DNA from 3 places in the Pseudomonas sp. Irchel s3b6 genome. Region 3 is predicted to be linked to each of the others. Evidence: predicted binding sites of a transcription regulator. Region 3 holds the regulator's gene; each other region holds the start of a gene.
The links. Region 3 encodes FliA, which starts transcription of late flagellar genes. Its sites were predicted from a motif close to CTAAAGTTTNNNNNNNNNNNGCCGNTAA; they were not measured.

Region 1: flgM (flagellar biosynthesis anti-sigma factor FlgM) is a predicted target of FliA. The motif match lies at 3,687-3,714, and genes of this name have one in related genera.
Region 2: CKW07_RS12805 (methyl-accepting chemotaxis protein) is a predicted target of FliA. The motif match lies at 3,352-3,379, and genes of this name have one in related genera.

Annotation. Positions count from the first base shown of each region.
Region 1 is NZ_FYDM01000008.1:9,339-14,756, reverse strand. Features, by position in the region: gene flgC (flagellar basal body rod protein FlgC) at 1-95, opposite strand, end outside; gene flgB (flagellar basal body rod protein FlgB) at 99-506, opposite strand; gene cheR (protein-glutamate O-methyltransferase CheR) at 952-1,779, opposite strand; gene CKW07_RS14740 (chemotaxis protein CheV) at 1,825-2,757, opposite strand; gene flgA (flagellar basal body P-ring formation chaperone FlgA) at 2,839-3,600, shown strand; gene flgM (flagellar biosynthesis anti-sigma factor FlgM) at 3,752-4,078, shown strand; gene CKW07_RS14725 (flagella synthesis protein FlgN) at 4,128-4,595, shown strand; gene CKW07_RS14720 (flagellar brake protein) at 4,690-5,418, shown strand, end outside.
Region 2 is NZ_FYDM01000006.1:124,068-129,485, forward strand. Features, by position in the region: gene purU (formyltetrahydrofolate deformylase) at 132-980, shown strand; gene CKW07_RS12800 (hypothetical protein) at 1,110-1,307, shown strand; gene CKW07_RS12805 (methyl-accepting chemotaxis protein) at 1,314-3,203, opposite strand; gene CKW07_RS12810 (helicase HerA-like domain-containing protein) at 3,394-4,887, shown strand; gene CKW07_RS12815 (DUF721 domain-containing protein) at 4,944-5,399, opposite strand.
Region 3 is NZ_FYDM01000008.1:195,022-200,439, forward strand. Features, by position in the region: gene flhF (flagellar biosynthesis protein FlhF) at 1-236, shown strand, start outside; gene fleN (flagellar synthesis regulator FleN) at 350-1,180, shown strand; gene fliA (RNA polymerase sigma factor FliA) at 1,177-1,917, shown strand; gene CKW07_RS15635 (chemotaxis response regulator CheY) at 2,084-2,455, shown strand; gene CKW07_RS15640 (protein phosphatase CheZ) at 2,486-3,274, shown strand; gene CKW07_RS15645 (chemotaxis protein CheA) at 3,351-5,418, shown strand, end outside.

The DNA of each region.
Region 1 (5,418 bases), 190 kb from region 3:
TCGGCGTTGGCGATGTTACTGGCCACGGTGTTCAAGCGAGTGGTCTGGGCACTCATGCCACTACCGGCAATATTGAAAACACTGGATAGGGACATGGATTACTCTCCGCGCAGGGCCGAGATCAGCCCTTTGAATTTGCTGTTGAGCAGCGTGAAGCTGGCCTGGAAGTTCACCGAGTTTTCGGCGTAGTTGGATTGTTCCAGCTGCGCATCCACGGTGTTCTGGTCAATCGACGGTTGCATCGGTGTGCGATAGAGCAACGTCTCGTCACCACTGCTCAGGCCTTGCGCTTCGATATGACGGCTGTTGGTCATGTTCAAGGCAAAGGTGCCGTTCTTGTGCTTGTCGTTCTCGGCGGCCAGGACGGCCGAGAAGTCCAGGTCCCGAGCCTTGTAGTTCGGGGTGTCGGCGTTGGCAATGTTGTTGGCCAGCACTTCGGCACGCTGGGCGCGGAAGCCCAGGGCTTGCTGGTGGATACCGAGCGCTTTATCGAAGCTGATGCTCATGTCGGAAACCTTTGGGTGACCTGATTTTTCGTACCAGGTACTTAGCAAGCCCCGTGCCAGCTGGTAAAACCCCGTAAATAGGGGCTTTGCCAGCGGCGGCAACGCGGCAATGCCAGAAAAGCGGCAATCGATTTCCGTCACCTGCCGCTTTTCTGCCGCCCTGAACAGCGCACCGCCTCAACAGCACACCCGGTGTGCGCGACCGTCCAGAAGCCTGTATCGGGCAAAAAAAGGGAGTCCCTGACTAATGCCGATCAGTTAAGAAGATGAGGTCGAATGTGTAGGAGCGAGCGGGCTCGCGATGAACTCAAGAGCAACGCGTTTAATCAGAAAACACGCGTTATCGTTAATGTCCATCGCGAGCACGCTCGCTCCTACAAAGGTCGACGTTCGCTTAACTGACTGGCATTGGCCCCTGAGGACTCCCGCTTTTGTCACCCGACCATCACTTGGCCTGGTAGATGATTCCCGGACTGCACTGGACCATCTGGTAGTGATCCGGCAAACCGTTCAGTGCCTCGGAGGCCCCCAGGAACAGGTAGCCCCCCGGCTTGAGCGTGCTGTGAATGCGCAACAGGATGTCCTTCTTCACTTCGGCGGAGAAGTAGATCAACACGTTGCGGCAGAACACGATGTCGAACTTGCCCAGGCTGACGTAGCTGTCGAGCAGGTTGAACGAGCGAAACTCCACCCGGCTCTTGATCGGCGCCTTGACCGCCCAGCGCCCCGGCCCTTTCGGATCGAAGTAGCGCTGCAGGCGCTCGGGCGACAGCCCACGGCCAATGGCCAGGCTGTCGTACTCGCCGGTCTTGCAGTTGTTCAGCATGGTGCCGGACAGATCGGTGGCAACAATCTGCACCCCCATCCGCAACTGGCCCATGTTGACGCGCTCGAACTCATCGATCGACATCGACAACGAGTACGGCTCCTGCCCCGACGAACAAGCGGCCGACCAGATCCGCAGACGCTGGCCGGGACTGGCCTTGATGGCCTCGGGCAGGACTTTGTTCTTCAAGACTTCAAACGGGTAGGTGTCACGAAACCAGAGGGTTTCGTTGGTGGTCATCGCGTCCACGACCATTTCGCGCAGGCCACTGCGTGGCTGGCCCTGGATACGCTGGACCAGCTCCCCCAGGGACTTGATGCCTTGCTGTTCCATCAGCTTGTTAAGACGGCTCGACACCAGGTACTGCTTGTTCTCACCGAGCAAAATGCCACAGGCTTTTTCCAGGAAGACCCGGAACTGTTCAAAATCCAAATTACCCGTAGACAATGATGCTGCCTCTTAAATCGTGTTGACCGCCAGGGGCAAAGCCCCCTAGCTGATGTCTGCTGCTTTGATCCGGTCGACTACCCGGGATGCCAGGTCATCAGGACGAAACTTGGCCAGGAAGTCATCGGCACCGACTTTCTTGACCATCGCCTGATTGAACACACCCGACAACGAAGTATGCAGGATGATATGAAGCTTTTGCATGCGAGGGTCGTTGCGTATCTCGGCCGTGAGGGTGTAGCCGTCCATCTCAGGCATTTCGATGTCGGAAATCATCATCAGAAACTCTTCTTCCGGCTTCTTGCCTTCCTCGACCAGCTTGCGCAGGTAATCCAGCGCCTGGCGACCGTCGTTCAACGCGACCACCTCGACCCCCACCGTCTGCAGGCAACGCGAGACCTGCTTGCGCGCCACCGACGAGTCATCGACCGTCAGCACTCGCAAGGACAACGCCTTGTGCTGAGTCTCGACATCCACCACGCCGACGGAAATCGCCTCCGGTGTGGGCGCCACTTCCGCCAGCACCTTCTCCACGTCGATGATTTCGACTAACTGATTGTCGACTCGAGTCACAGCGGTCAGGTAGTGATCGCGCCCCGTGCCCTTGGGTGGCGGATGGATCTCCTCCCAGTTCATGTTGACGATGCGCTCCACCGAGCGCACCAGGAAGCCCTGGGTCTTGGTGTTGTACTCCGTGATGATCACAAAGGGATTACTTTGATCCTTCAACCCGCCCGACCCGGTGGCCATGGCCAGATCCAGAATCGGAATGGTCGCCCCCCGAATATTGGCGACACCGCACACGACAGGGTTGGATTTGGGCATCACGGTCAGTTTCGGGCATTGCAGCACCTCCCGGACCTTGAAAACGTTAATCCCGTAGAGCTGTGGGCCGTCGAGACGGAACAACAACAGCTCCAGGCGATTCTGCCCTACCAGTTGCGTGCGCTGGTTTACTGCATCCATTACACCAGCCATGCCCAGACTCCTACACCAACGCTAAGTGTGTTGCGACGCACATTCATCACTAAACGGCACGGCGCTTGCTTTTGAACTGCCATGAACGTGAACACGACATTATTCCGACGCCTGACCTCAACCTGCCGCCGATGGCGCTGCATGGTTGCGGCGGCGTGTGTTTTCAACGCTGGCAGCACTGCCCTTGCCGACCCGGTTACCTTGCCTGATCTACTTATCGGCGTCACTCAGGGCTTTCTTGAATTCACCGTAGAAGACTATCTGGCCACCAGTCAAACCGAAGGCCGCTATGAAATCGAGGTCAATCAACTCGACCCGCGCTTGCGCATGCCCATGTGCGACAAGGAATTGACAGCGACGCTGGAAAGCCCCGCCAAGCCGTTGGGACGCGTCACGGTGCGGGTGCGATGTGACGGCGCCTCCCCCTGGACAGTCTTCGTCCCCGCCCAGGTCCGCCTGTTCCGCGAGGTCGTGACCACCACCCGGCCCCTCAAGCGCGCTGGAATCATCGAGCCTTTCGACGTGATGCTGCGCGAGCGCGACATCAGCCTGATCAACCAGGGGTACCTGACGAACGTGGATCAGGCGATCGGGCAAAAACTTGTCCGTTCCATGGTCAATGACCAGGTCATTACCCTGGTTCACATGGAACAGGCAGAAGTCGTGCGCAAGGGCGACCAGGTCGTGATCACCGCCCGCAGCGGAACCCTCAGCGTACGGATGCCGGGCGAAGCACTGGCCAATGGCGGTTTGAACGAGCAGATCCGGGTCAAGAACCTGAACTCTCAACGGGTCATCAAAGCGCAAGTGACCGCGCCCGGCCAGGTTGAAGTCGCCATGTAGAGCACTGGCGCGTAATCGACCCATTCCCTAAACTGTGCCTCACGCAGGGCAAATACCGACGCGCCCGCGCTCATGGATAAATGAGCCTAAAGTTTTTTCGGGATTGGCCGAAAACATGGCAAGCGTCCAAATTCCCAGAGGTTTTTTTACCATGGTCATTGATTTCAGCCGCATAAACAGCGCACCCACGCTCACGAGCAGTTCGCGTACCGGCGCCCCCCAGGAAACCGGTGAAGCCGCCAGAACCGCGCCGCTGTCGACCCAGACCGAACAGGTCGGGGCCAGCCAGAGCGGGGAATCGGTACACCTCAGCAACGAGGCTCAGCAGTTGCAGAAGATCACGGACACGCTGCGCGAAGAGCCTGCCGTCGACAAGGCCCGCGTGGCCGAGTTGAAAGCCGCCATTGCCGATGGCAGTTATAAAGTCGACAGCAACCGCGTCGCCAGCAAACTGCTCAACTTCGAAGCCCAGCGCTAGCCGACGGCCGGCGCCAGGGCTTTTGGACGCTAAAAACCCAAGGCCAGCCATGCACGATACTAATTTACTGCAACTGATCACCGACGATTTTGCTCCAGCGCAACAGTTGCTGGATTTGCTGCAGCAAGAATCCCTTGCCCTGCACGGTCGCGACATGCCGCTGCTGGAGACCATTCTGGCCAGCAAGCAAGGCCTGATCATTCTGCTGGAGCAGCATGGCCGCCGGCGCAGCGAAGTGCTGGCCAGCCTCAACCTGCCGACTGACCGCAGCGGCCTGGAGCAACTCGCCGCCCACTCCCGCATTGGCCAGGAACTGTTGGCGCAAAGCGATGTGCTCAATCAACTGCTCAAAGACTGCCAGGCCGCCAATGAGCGCAATGGCCGCTCGATCCAGGTGCAACAAGCCAGCACCGCCCATCAGTTGAAAATCCTCAACGGAGGCGAGTCTCCAACCCTTTACGACGCTCGCGGATCAACCGCCATGCTGGTGAAGCCTCGCCCACTCAGCCAGGCCTGACCCCATCATTCAGTGCGCCCTATGAAGGCGCCAAACATGCCGGCAGAATGCTAGCCTTGCGTGTGACCGTATCCTGCCTGGAGATTGAAAAGCCGTGTTCAACGCCTCAAACGCGGAAGATGCTCCGCAGCCACCAAAGGTGCTCGCGACCCCTTTGGAAATCGCCAGTCATCTGCGAATGCTGCAAGAGAGCCACGATCCCCTGATCATTACGTTCCATGAACGCAGCCAGCGTTTCCAGAGCTATCTGGTCGAAGTGGATCGCGAGAACAACATGCTCGCGCTGGACGAAATGATCCCCCGCGATGGCGAGCGCTTCCTGCTGGCAGGCGAACCTTTCCGCATCGAAGGCTTTCACGAAGGCGTACGTATTGCCTGGGAAAGCAACGGCCCGTTGACCATCGACGAATCCACGGGTGGTCGCTGTTACCGTGGCACGCTGCCCGATGAGGTGGTGTACCACCAGCGTCGCAATGCCTTTCGTGCCGCCTTGAAACTGGCGCAACTGGTCAACATCGAACTGGCTGGCGAAAAACTCAAGACGCCCTTGAACGGCAAGTTGCTGGACATTTCGGCAACCGGCTGCAAGCTGCGTTTTGACGGTAACATCACCAACGGCCTGCAACTGGGCCAGGTCTACGAGCGCTTTGTCGCCGCCCTGCCCTTCGGCAGCATGACGGCCCCGGTAGAACTGCGTTACCTGCATCACGAAGAAAAAATCGACACCACCTTCGCCGGCGTGCGTTTTCACAACATGAGCGGTCTGGTGCAGCGCCAGGTCGAGCGTTTTGTCTATCAGTTGCAGCGCGAGGCACGTCGCTTC
Region 2 (5,418 bases), on a different contig from region 3:
GAGCATGGAAAACCGGCTCGATTAGGCCCGACCACGGGGCGGGCACATCTCGCGATTGTTCGGGAGTACTGCAGTTTTGCTGCGTAATCGCTAGAATGGCGGCCTTTGCGAAGTTCTGGAGTTCTCCCCCCATGCGCACTTTTCGGCTAGTGATTGCTTGCCCGGACCGCGTCGGCATCGTTGCTAAAGTCAGTAACTTTCTGGCGTCACACAATGGCTGGATCACTGAAGCGAGCCATCACTCGGACAATCTCAGTGGCTGGTTCTTCATGCGTCACGAAATTCGTGCCGATTCGCTGCCATTCGGCCTTGAGGCATTCCGCGAGGCGTTTGCGCCGATTGCCGAAGAGTTCTCGATGGACTGGCGCATCACCGACACCGCGCAGAAAAAACGCGTAGTCCTGATGGCCAGTCGTGAGTCCCACTGCCTGGCAGACTTACTGCACCGCTGGCACAGCGACGAACTGGACTGCGAAATCGCCTGCGTGATTTCCAACCATAACGACCTGCGTAGCATGGTCGAGTGGCACGGTATTCCTTATTACCATGTGCCGGTTGACCCGCAGAACAAAGTGCCTGCGTTTACCGAAGTCTCGCGCCTGGTCAAACAGCACGATGCTGAAGTCGTGGTGCTGGCGCGCTACATGCAGATCCTGCCGCCTGAGCTGTGCACTGAATACGCACACAAGGTCATCAACATTCACCACAGCTTCCTGCCGTCGTTTGTGGGGGCCAAGCCTTACCACCAGGCTTCGATGCGTGGCGTGAAGCTGATCGGCGCCACCTGCCACTACGTCACCGAAGAGCTGGATGCCGGCCCTATCATCGAGCAGGACGTGGTTCGCGTCAGCCACAGCGACAGCATTGAAGATATGGTGCGCTTCGGCCGTGACGTCGAGAAGATGGTGCTGGCCCGTGGTTTGCGTTATCACCTGGAAGATCGCGTGCTGGTGCACGGCAACAAGACCGTGGTGTTCTGACCGGACGCGGCGGTTGTAAAGACAAGGGCCTGAGCGTTCAATCGCTTCAGGCCCTGATCGTTCCCTCGCTCTGCGTGGGAATGCAGCCTGTGACGCTCTGCGTCACTCGGTCTGGGGGAGGCAGGGAAAATGACTGATCCACTGGATAAAGCAACCGCCAGGGCACCCTCGACCCTGGGTGAGGGGTGTTTGAGTCGTTACGACCCGGATGAGCTGAGTGTCGAGGACGGCACCGAGTTTCCCGGTGCCGCCGAACTCTGGGAGCAGTTGCAGGAGGTGTCCGCGCCGACGACTGCTGGCACGGACTTGCCGACAAGCAAGCCCTGAAGGGCCTTAAATCCGGAAGCTGCCGACCAACTGCTTGAGTCGCGCCGCCTGTTGTTCCAGGTCGGAGCACGCGCGCAAGGTGGATTGCAGGTTTTCCACGCCTTCCTGATTCAGGGTGTTGATCTCGGTGATGTCCATGTTGATGGACTCCACCACGGCGGTCTGCTCCTCGGTCGCGGTGGCCACCGACTGGTTCATGCCGTCGATCTCGCCGATACGCAACGTGACGCTGTTCAGGCGTTCACCGGCCAGGTTGGCGATCTCTACACTGTCCTGGCTATGCCGCTGACTGTCTCCCATGGTGCTGACCGATTCGCGAGCGCCGACTTGCAACTCCTCGATCATGGTCTGAACCTGTTGTGCCGACTCCTGGGTGCGGTGTGCCAGGTTGCGCACTTCATCGGCCACCACCGCAAACCCGCGTCCGGCTTCACCGGCCCGTGCCGCTTCGATGGCGGCGTTGAGCGCCAGCAGATTGGTTTGCTGGGAAATGCTGGTGATCACTTCGAGAATCTGCCCGATGTTCACGGTTTTGCTGTTCAGCGACTCGATATTGGAGCTGGAGGCGCTGAGCATGTTCGACAGTTGATTCATCGCCGCGATGCTACGGTCGACCACTTGCTGGCCGTCTTCGGCCAGGCTGCGGGCGTCGCTAGCCTGGTGCGAGGCTTGCGCCGCGTTCCGGGCGATTTCCTGGGCGGCGGCGCCCAGCTGATTGATCGCGGCGGCCACGCTGTTGGTACGGCTCGATTGTTCGTCTGAGTTGAGCATCGAGGAGTTGGAGGCGCTGACCACCCGCAAAGCGACTTCGTTGACCTGTTCGGTGGCCGACGAGACTTCGCGGATCGAGCCGTGGATGCGTTCGACAAAACGGTTGAAGGCGTTGCCGAGCTGGCCGAATTCGTCCTGGTTCTGGATGCTCAGGCGGCGGGTCAGGTCGCCTTCACCGTCGGCAATGTCCTGCATGGCGCGGGTCATGACGTGCAGCGGCTGGATCAGGATACGGATCAGCATGCCCAGCAAGGCAATGATGATGGCGACCGCGATCACCGTGGCCACGATCGCCGAGGCGCGGAAATCGTTGAGCATGGCGTAGGCTTTGTCCTTGTCCACCGACAGGCCGATGTACCAGTTGACCGATGGCAGGCCTTTGATGGGGGTGAAGGTGACAATGCGCGTATTGCCATCGACCTCGACTTCGGTGAAGTCGCTGCTGATGCGCGGGGTGTTATGTGGGAAGGCCTCGGTGAGGGACTTCATCACCAGGGCTTTGTCCGGGTGCACCAGGATCTTGCCGTCGGCGCTGACCAGGAAGGCATAGCCCATGCCGTCGAAGTCCAGGGCCTTGAGGTTGTCGATCAGGGTCTGCAGGCTCAGGTCGCCCCCCACGACACCCACGCTTTTACCGGCTTTTTTCGAGGCCGTGGCGATGGAAATAATGGTCTGGCCGGTTGCCGCATCGACATAGGGTTCGGTCAGGGTAGCCATGGGGCTGTTTTCAGCGCCTTTGTACCAGGGGCGAACACGCGGGTCGAAGCCATCCGGCATTTTCACGTCCGGGCGGATGGTGAAGCTGCCACCGGCGTCACCCAGGTAGGACGCCATGAAAGTCGACGTCAGGGCTTTCTGTTCCAGCAGTGCGGCAACCTGGGTGTCTTCGGCGTCGATGGCGATGTTCTGGGCCAGGTTTTCGACCAGAAGAATGCGCCCGGTCAGCCAGGTCTGGATGTTGCTCGCCGTGACATCGCCCATTTCATGCAGGTAATTGTCGAGGTCCTGGCGAATCGCATTGCGCTGCAGGTAGTCGTTGTACAGCGTAAATGTGGCGAACGCGGCAATGACGATGAGGGCGGCGGCAAGCAGGATTTTGTGGCTGAAGCGCAGATTTTTATTCATGGCTTGTGGTGTCCGCTAAGGTCTTATTGTGTGGGGCGTGTTGCGATAAAAAGCGCGCAAAATAGGCGCTGGTTCACGTAAGTTGATATTTCCGTCTTTCCTTAGGGAATTATCGGACCTGATTTTCAGTCTGGTCTCTCGCTTATCTCTATCGGCTGTGTAGGACCAAAGCTTAACCATGGGTGACAAAATGCCTGACTCATTGCAACTCGTTATCGGTGCAGACCTGAAGGGGCAACCGATTGCCCAGGCGATGCGCCTGGCAAATCGCCACGGCCTGGTGGCCGGTGCCACAGGGACCGGGAAAACGGTCACCCTGCAACGCTTGGCTGAGTCCTTCAGTGATGCCGGCGTGGCGGTATTTGCCGCGGACATCAAGGGTGACTTGTGTGGGCTGGGGGCTGCGGGCAATCCACAGGGCAAGGTGGCCGAGCGGATCGCCGGCATGCCGTGGCTCGATTACTCGCCCGCGGCCTATCCGGTCACGCTGTGGGATATCCATGGTCAGTCCGGCCATCCATTGCGCACTACCTTGAGTGAAATGGGGCCGTTGCTGTTGGGCAGCCTGCTGGAGCTGACCGACAGCCAGCAGTCGGCGCTCTATGCCGCGTTCAAGGTGGCGGACCGCGAAGGGTTGTTGTTACTGGACCTCAAGGACCTCAAGGCGCTGCTCAATCACCTCAAGGACAATCCCGAGTTGCTGGGCGATGACGCCGCGCTGATGACCACCGGCTCGAGCCAGGCGCTGTTGCGGCGCCTGGCGACGCTGGAACAGCAGGGCGCCGAAGCGCTGTTCGGTGAGCCTGCGTTGCAACTGCAAGACATTCTGGCGCCCGCCAGCGATGGTCGAGGGCGGATTCACCTGCTCGATGCCAGTCGCCTGGTGCACGAAGCGCCCAAGGTCTACGCGACCTTTCTGCTATGGCTGCTGGCCGAGTTGTTCGAGCAATTGCCGGAGCGCGGCGATGCCGATAAACCGCTGCTGGCGCTGTTCTTCGATGAGGCGCACTTACTGTTCGCCGACACCCCCAAGGCCTTGCAGGAGCGCCTGGAGCAGGTGGTGCGCCTGATCCGCTCCAAAGGCGTCGGCGTGTACTTCGTCACCCAGTCACCGGGCGACTTGCCGGATGACGTGCTGGCGCAACTGGGGTTGCGTATCCAGCACGGCCTGCGGGCATTCACCGCCAAAGAACAGAAATCCCTGAAGGCAGTGGCCGATGGCTTCCGGCCTAACCCGGCATTCAGCGCCCTTGAGGTGCTGACGGAGTTGGGGATTGGCGAGGCACTGGTGGGGACGCTGCAGGACAAAGGCACGCCGGAAATGGTCCAGAGGGTCCTGGTGGCACCGCCGCAATCGCGGATCGGGCCGTTGAGCGAATCCGAGCGCGCGGCCTTGATCACCAGTTCACCGTTGGTCGGACGGTATGACAAACCGATCGATCGAGAGTCGGCGTATGAAGTGCTGATGGGGCGCAAGGGCCTGGCGCCCGACGCTGAGGCCGAGGCCGTTCCGGGCAAGTCGGCTGCGCAGGAGCCGAGTTTCACCGAACAGGCTGGCGAGTTCCTGGGCACGGCGGCCGGGCAGGCGCTGAAATCCGCGATGCGTCAGGCGGCCAACCAGTTGGGGCGGCAACTGGTTCGCGGTTTGATGGGTTCGTTGCTTGGCGGCAGCAAACGCCGTTGACGGCAGGCACGGTCTTCTAGTGTGGGAGCTCGCTCCCACAGTATTGGATTCCGAGATCAGCTTTTGGGTTTGGCGTGAGCCGCCAACCGTTCCAGCGCTGCCCGCAGGCTGGGATCGCTGATGCCGTCGGCGGTGGCCTGGATGGTGGCCGCGGCATCGGTCGACAGATCCATGGTGTGGCCGGCCGCCCCGTGCTGCACGGTAGGCGGTTGAACCTTGAACAGAATCCGCGTCAGGCTGGCGAACTCGTCGAAGGCCTGCAGTTGCCGTTGCAGGCGTTTTTGCTGATAGCGCAGGCGGGTGGCCCAGTGCCCGTCGGTGACGATCAGCAGCAAGCTGCCTTCGCGCCAGGACGCCACATGACAGTGTTCACGGGCGGCCGGTTGCAGTTGGCTTTCGAGCAACCGTTGCAAGTGACCCAAGCGTTGCGCGTGACCAAGGATGGCTTTTAACGGTTTGGCTTCGCGTAGCAGAACGGCGGGTGCTCTGGCCGTAAGAGGGCGAAATGCCATGATCAGACACCTGAAGTAA
Region 3 (5,418 bases):
CTAAACTGGATGAAACGGCGAGCCTGGGCGAAGTGTTGAGCCTGGCGATCAGTCACGAATTACCGGTGGCCTATCTGACCGATGGGCCGCGGATCCCGGATGATCTGCATTTGCCGCGCCGCCATCAGTTGGTCAGTCGCGCCGTGAGTGTGCAGATGCAGGAAGAACCCAGCGAAGAAGCCATGGCTGATATGTTCGCTGATATCTACCACAGTCCGACCAAGCGGGTTGGCTGAGGTAACAATGACTAGATTTGTATCTACATCGATGGCCTGCCATGCATTGTTCAGTATTGAACGCGCAGCCAGTCATGTAGCCCGCGTCTAAGACGACAAGGTATAGAAAGCACATGGGCAGCATGCATCCCGTACAGGTGATCGCGGTGACCGGCGGCAAGGGTGGCGTCGGTAAGACTAACGTGTCAGTGAACTTGTCCCTGGCTCTGGCAGAGCTCGGCAGGCGAGTGATGTTGCTGGACGCCGACCTGGGGTTGGCGAACGTCGACGTGTTGCTGGGGCTCACCCCCAAGCGCACGCTGGCCGACGTGATCGAGGGCCGTTGCGAACTGCGCGATGTGTTGCTGCAGGGGCCGGGCGGCATTCGTATCGTGCCGGCCGCCTCGGGCACCCAGAGCATGGTGCATCTGAGCCCGGCCCAGCACGCCGGTCTGATCCAGGCGTTCAGCGACATCGGTGACAACCTCGATGTGCTGGTGATCGACACCGCTGCCGGTATCGGCGAGTCGGTGGTCAGCTTTGTGCGCGCCGCCCAGGAAGTGCTGCTGGTGGTGTGCGACGAGCCGACCTCCATCACCGATGCCTACGCACTGATCAAACTGCTTAATCGCGACTACGGCATGAACCGTTTCCGCGTGCTGGCCAATATGGCGCAGAGCCCGCAGGAAGGGCGCAACCTGTTCGCCAAGTTGACCAAGGTCACGGATCGCTTCCTGGATGTCGCCTTACAATATGTCGGCGCGGTGCCTTACGACGAAAGCGTGCGCAAGGCCGTGCAGAAACAGCGCGCCGTGTACGAAGCCTTCCCCCGCTCCAAGTGCGCATTGGCCTTCAGGGCCATCGCGCAGAAAGTCGATACCTGGCCGTTGCCCGCCAATCCGCGCGGGCATCTGGAGTTTTTCGTCGAGCGCCTGGTGCAACAAACGGCGGGTCCGGTGTTATGACAGCCAGCGGTTACAACCTGTACAAGAAGTCGGCGCGTGACGCGCAGTACGAGCTGATCGAGCGTTACGCGCCACTGGTAAAACGTATTGCCTATCACCTGCTGGCGCGTCTGCCGGCCAGCGTGCAGGTGGAAGACCTGATCCAGGCGGGGATGATCGGGTTGCTTGAAGTGTCGACCAAATACGACGCGAGCAAAGGTGCAAGTTTCGAGACCTATGCCGGGATTCGTATCCGCGGCGCGATGCTCGATGAAGTGCGCAAGGGGGACTGGGCGCCACGTTCGGTCCACCGTAATACCCGGATGGTCAGTGACGCGATTCGCTCAATTGAAGCTAAAACCGGACGTGACGCTAAAGATCACGAGGTTGCGGCCGAACTCCAATTGAGTCTCGATGATTATTACGGGATTTTGAATGACACCTTGGGCAGCCGCCTGTTCAGTTTCGACGACCTGCTGCAGGACGGCGAACACGAAGGGCTGCACGAGGATGGCGCGAGTGCTCATCTTGAGCCGTCGCGTGACCTGGAAGATGAACGCTTCCAGGCCGCGCTGGCGGACGCGATTGCCAATTTGCCGGAGCGTGAGCGACTGGTGTTGGCGCTGTACTACGACGAAGAGCTGAACCTCAAGGAAATCGGTGAGGTCCTGGGGGTCAGCGAATCGCGGGTCAGCCAGTTACACAGCCAGTGCGCGGCCCGTTTGCGGGGGCGTTTGGGAGAGTGGCGAGCGCGTTGACAGCAGTGTGGGGACACTGCGAACGAGACCGGTGTGGCGTGCAGCCGCACAGGCTTCAATCCGTTGTGCTCCAGACAGTCGTTGAGTGTTACGCCTGATTGATTGAATGGCGTGTCCAGGTGCTGGGCGCGTTTAAGACTGCTTGGAGGTCGAATTGGACAAGAACATGAAAATCCTCATCGTTGATGACTTCTCAACGATGCGGCGGATCATTAAAAACCTGTTGCGTGACCTCGGGTTCACCAACACGGTCGAGGCAGACGACGGCACAACGGCCATCCCTGTGCTCAACAGCGGCAGCATCGACTTTCTGGTAACGGACTGGAACATGCCTGGCATGACCGGCATCGATTTGCTGCGCCACGTGCGCGCCGACGAAAAACTCAAGCACCTGCCGGTGTTGATGGTGACCGCTGAAGCCAAGCGCGAGCAGATCATCGAAGCGGCTCAGGCCGGCGTCAACGGCTACGTGGTCAAGCCGTTCACGGCCCTGGCGTTGAAAGAGAAGATCGAGAAAATCTTCGAACGCATCGGTTGATAGGTGGTGCCACTGCGCCACGGGGGAGCTATGGAGCATAGAGAGATTTCACAGGGCGATTTTGAATCGACCCTGAAAAAACACGCGGTCGAATTGGTCGACAGCCTTGAAAAGGGCAAGTTCGGCGACGCCGTGCAACTGATCCATGAGCTCAACCAGACCCGTGACCGCGGCCTGTACCAGGAAGTCGGCAAGCTGACCCGTGAGCTGCATAGCGCGATCGTCAATTTTCAGATCGACCCGCACATGCCGCAGGCCGAGGAAGTGTCGCAGATCACGGATGCCACCGAGCGCCTGTCCTATGTGGTCAAGCTGACCGAGGCCGCTGCCAACCGCACCATGGATCTGGTCGAGAGCAGCACACCGCTGGTCAATGCCCTCGGCACCGATGCCCAGGCCTTGAGCGCGGACTGGGGGCGCTTCATGCGTCGCGAAATCGGGGCCGAAGAGTTCCGCGAACTGGCCCGGCGCGTCGACGGTTTCCTGACGCGCAGCGCCGAGCAGACCCAGGTCGTATCAGGCCACCTCAATGACATTCTGCTGGCCCAGGATTACCAGGACCTCACCGGTCAGGTGATCAAGCGTGTGACGCAACTGGTCACGGAAGTCGAAAGCAATCTGCTCAAGCTCGTGCTGATGGCCAGTCAGGTCGACCGCTTTGCGGGCATCGAACATGACCGCGAATCGATCCTGGCTGAAAAAGATCCGAAAAAACATCTGGCTAAGGGTGAAGGTCCGCAGATTCATGCCGATAAACGTGATGACGTGATGTCCGGTCAGGACGATGTGGACGATTTGCTTTCCAGTCTTGGTTTTTAGGTCACAGGTCGTGGAGACGGTGAATGCCGGTCCGGCATTGACCGTCATCAGGACTTACCATTAGGAGCACCCATTAATGAGCTTCGGCGCCGATGAAGAGATCCTTCAGGATTTCCTGGTTGAGGCCGGCGAGATTCTAGAGCAACTGTCCGAGCAACTGGTCGAGCTGGAAAGCCGACCGGATGATGCGGATTTGCTCAATGCAATTTTTCGCGGTTTTCACACTGTAAAAGGGGGCGCCGGCTTCCTCCAGCTCAACGAGCTGGTGGAATGCTGTCACATCGCCGAGAACGTGTTCGACATCCTGCGCAAGGGTGAGCGTCGCGTCGACTCAGAGCTGATGGACGTGGTTCTCGAAGCGCTGGACGCCGTCAATGGCATGTTCGGCGAAGTCCGTGAGCGGGCGCCGATCACGGCGGCCACCCCGCAACTGCTGGCGGCATTGGCGCGCCTGGCCGAACCGCAGTCGGCCGATGAAGTCGCGCCATTGGTAGAAGCGGTGGCCGAGCCTGAAGCGCAAAGCGACTCGGGCGACATTACCGACAATGAATTCGAACAGTTGCTCGACTCGCTGAACGCCGTCAAGGCGCAAGCCGAGGCACCCGTTGCGCCAGCGCCAGTGGTGGCTGCCGGCAACGATGAGATAACCGATGCCGAGTTCGAGTCGTTGCTCGATCAGTTGCACGGTAAAGGCCAGTTCGCCGTCGATGCACTCGCGGCGCCGGCCGAGCCTGTTGCGCCTGTCGCAGCGGCCGAGAACACCGATATTACCGATGACGAATTCGAAGCACTGCTCGATCAGTTGCACGGCAAGGGCAACTTTGCCGTCGAAGCGCTGGAGTCGGCCATTGCCTCTGTTCCGGCAGCGGCCGTGCCCGCCGCAGTGGCTGTTGGCAGCGATCTGATCTCCGATCACGAGTTCGAATCCTTGCTCGATGAGTTGCACGGCAAGGGCAAGTTCAGCCAAGACGTCGGCAGTGCCGGGTCTACGGTTACTCCCGCGGCTCCGGTTGCCGTGCCTGTGGCACAGCCGGTTGTCAAGCCAGCGCCAGCGCCCGCCAAGGCTCAAGCGTCCAAGCCAGTCGCCGCGCCGACCCGTGCACCAACGCCAGCGCCTGCCGAGAAGCCGGTCAGTGAAGCCGAGACCACGGTCCGTGTGGACACCGCGCGCCTGGACGAAATCATGAACATGGTCGGCGAACTGGTGCTGGTGCGTAACCGTCTGGTTCGCCTGGGGCTCAACAGTGGCGACGAAGCCATGTCCAAGGCTGTGTCGAACCTCGATGTGGTGACGGCTGACTTGCAGACGGCCGTCATGAAGACCCGGATGCAGCCGATCAAGAAAGTCTTCGGGCGCTTCCCGCGCCTGGTTCGCGACCTGGCGCGTCAGCTCAAGAAAGAGATCAACCTGGAACTGGTCGGTGAAGAAACCGACCTGGACAAGAACCTCGTCGAGGCGCTGGCCGATCCGTTGGTCCACTTGGTGCGCAACGCGGTCGACCACGGTATCGAATCGCCGGAAGAACGCGAGGCCTCGGGCAAGGCCCGTGGTGGCAAGGTGGTGCTGGCGGCCGAGCAGGAGGGTGATCACATCCTGCTGTCGATCTCCGATGACGGCAAAGGCATGGACCCGAACGTCCTGCGCGCGATCGCGGTAAAACGCGGCGTGATGGACAAGGATGCCGCCGACCGACTGAGCGACACCGAATGCTACAACCTGATTTTTGCCCCGGGGTTCTCGACCAAGACCGAGATCTCCGATGTGTCCGGGCGCGGCGTGGGCATGGACGTGGTGAAAACCAAGATTTCCCAGCTCAACGGTTCGATCAACATCTACTCGACCAAGGGCCAGGGTTCGAAGATCGTCATCAAGGTCCCGCTGACCCTGGCGATCATGCCCACGCTGATGGTCATGCTCGGCAACCAGGCGTTCGCCTTCCCGCTGGTCAACGTCAACGAGATCTTCCACCTCGACCTGTCGCGCACCAACGTGGTCGATGGTCAGGAGGTGGTGATCGTGCGCGACAAGGCGCTGCCACTGTTCTACCTCAAGCGCTGGCTGGTCAGTTCCGCCGCTCATGAAGAGCAGCGCGAAGGCCATGTGGTGATCCTTTCGGTGGGCACCCAGCGAATCGGCTTTGTCG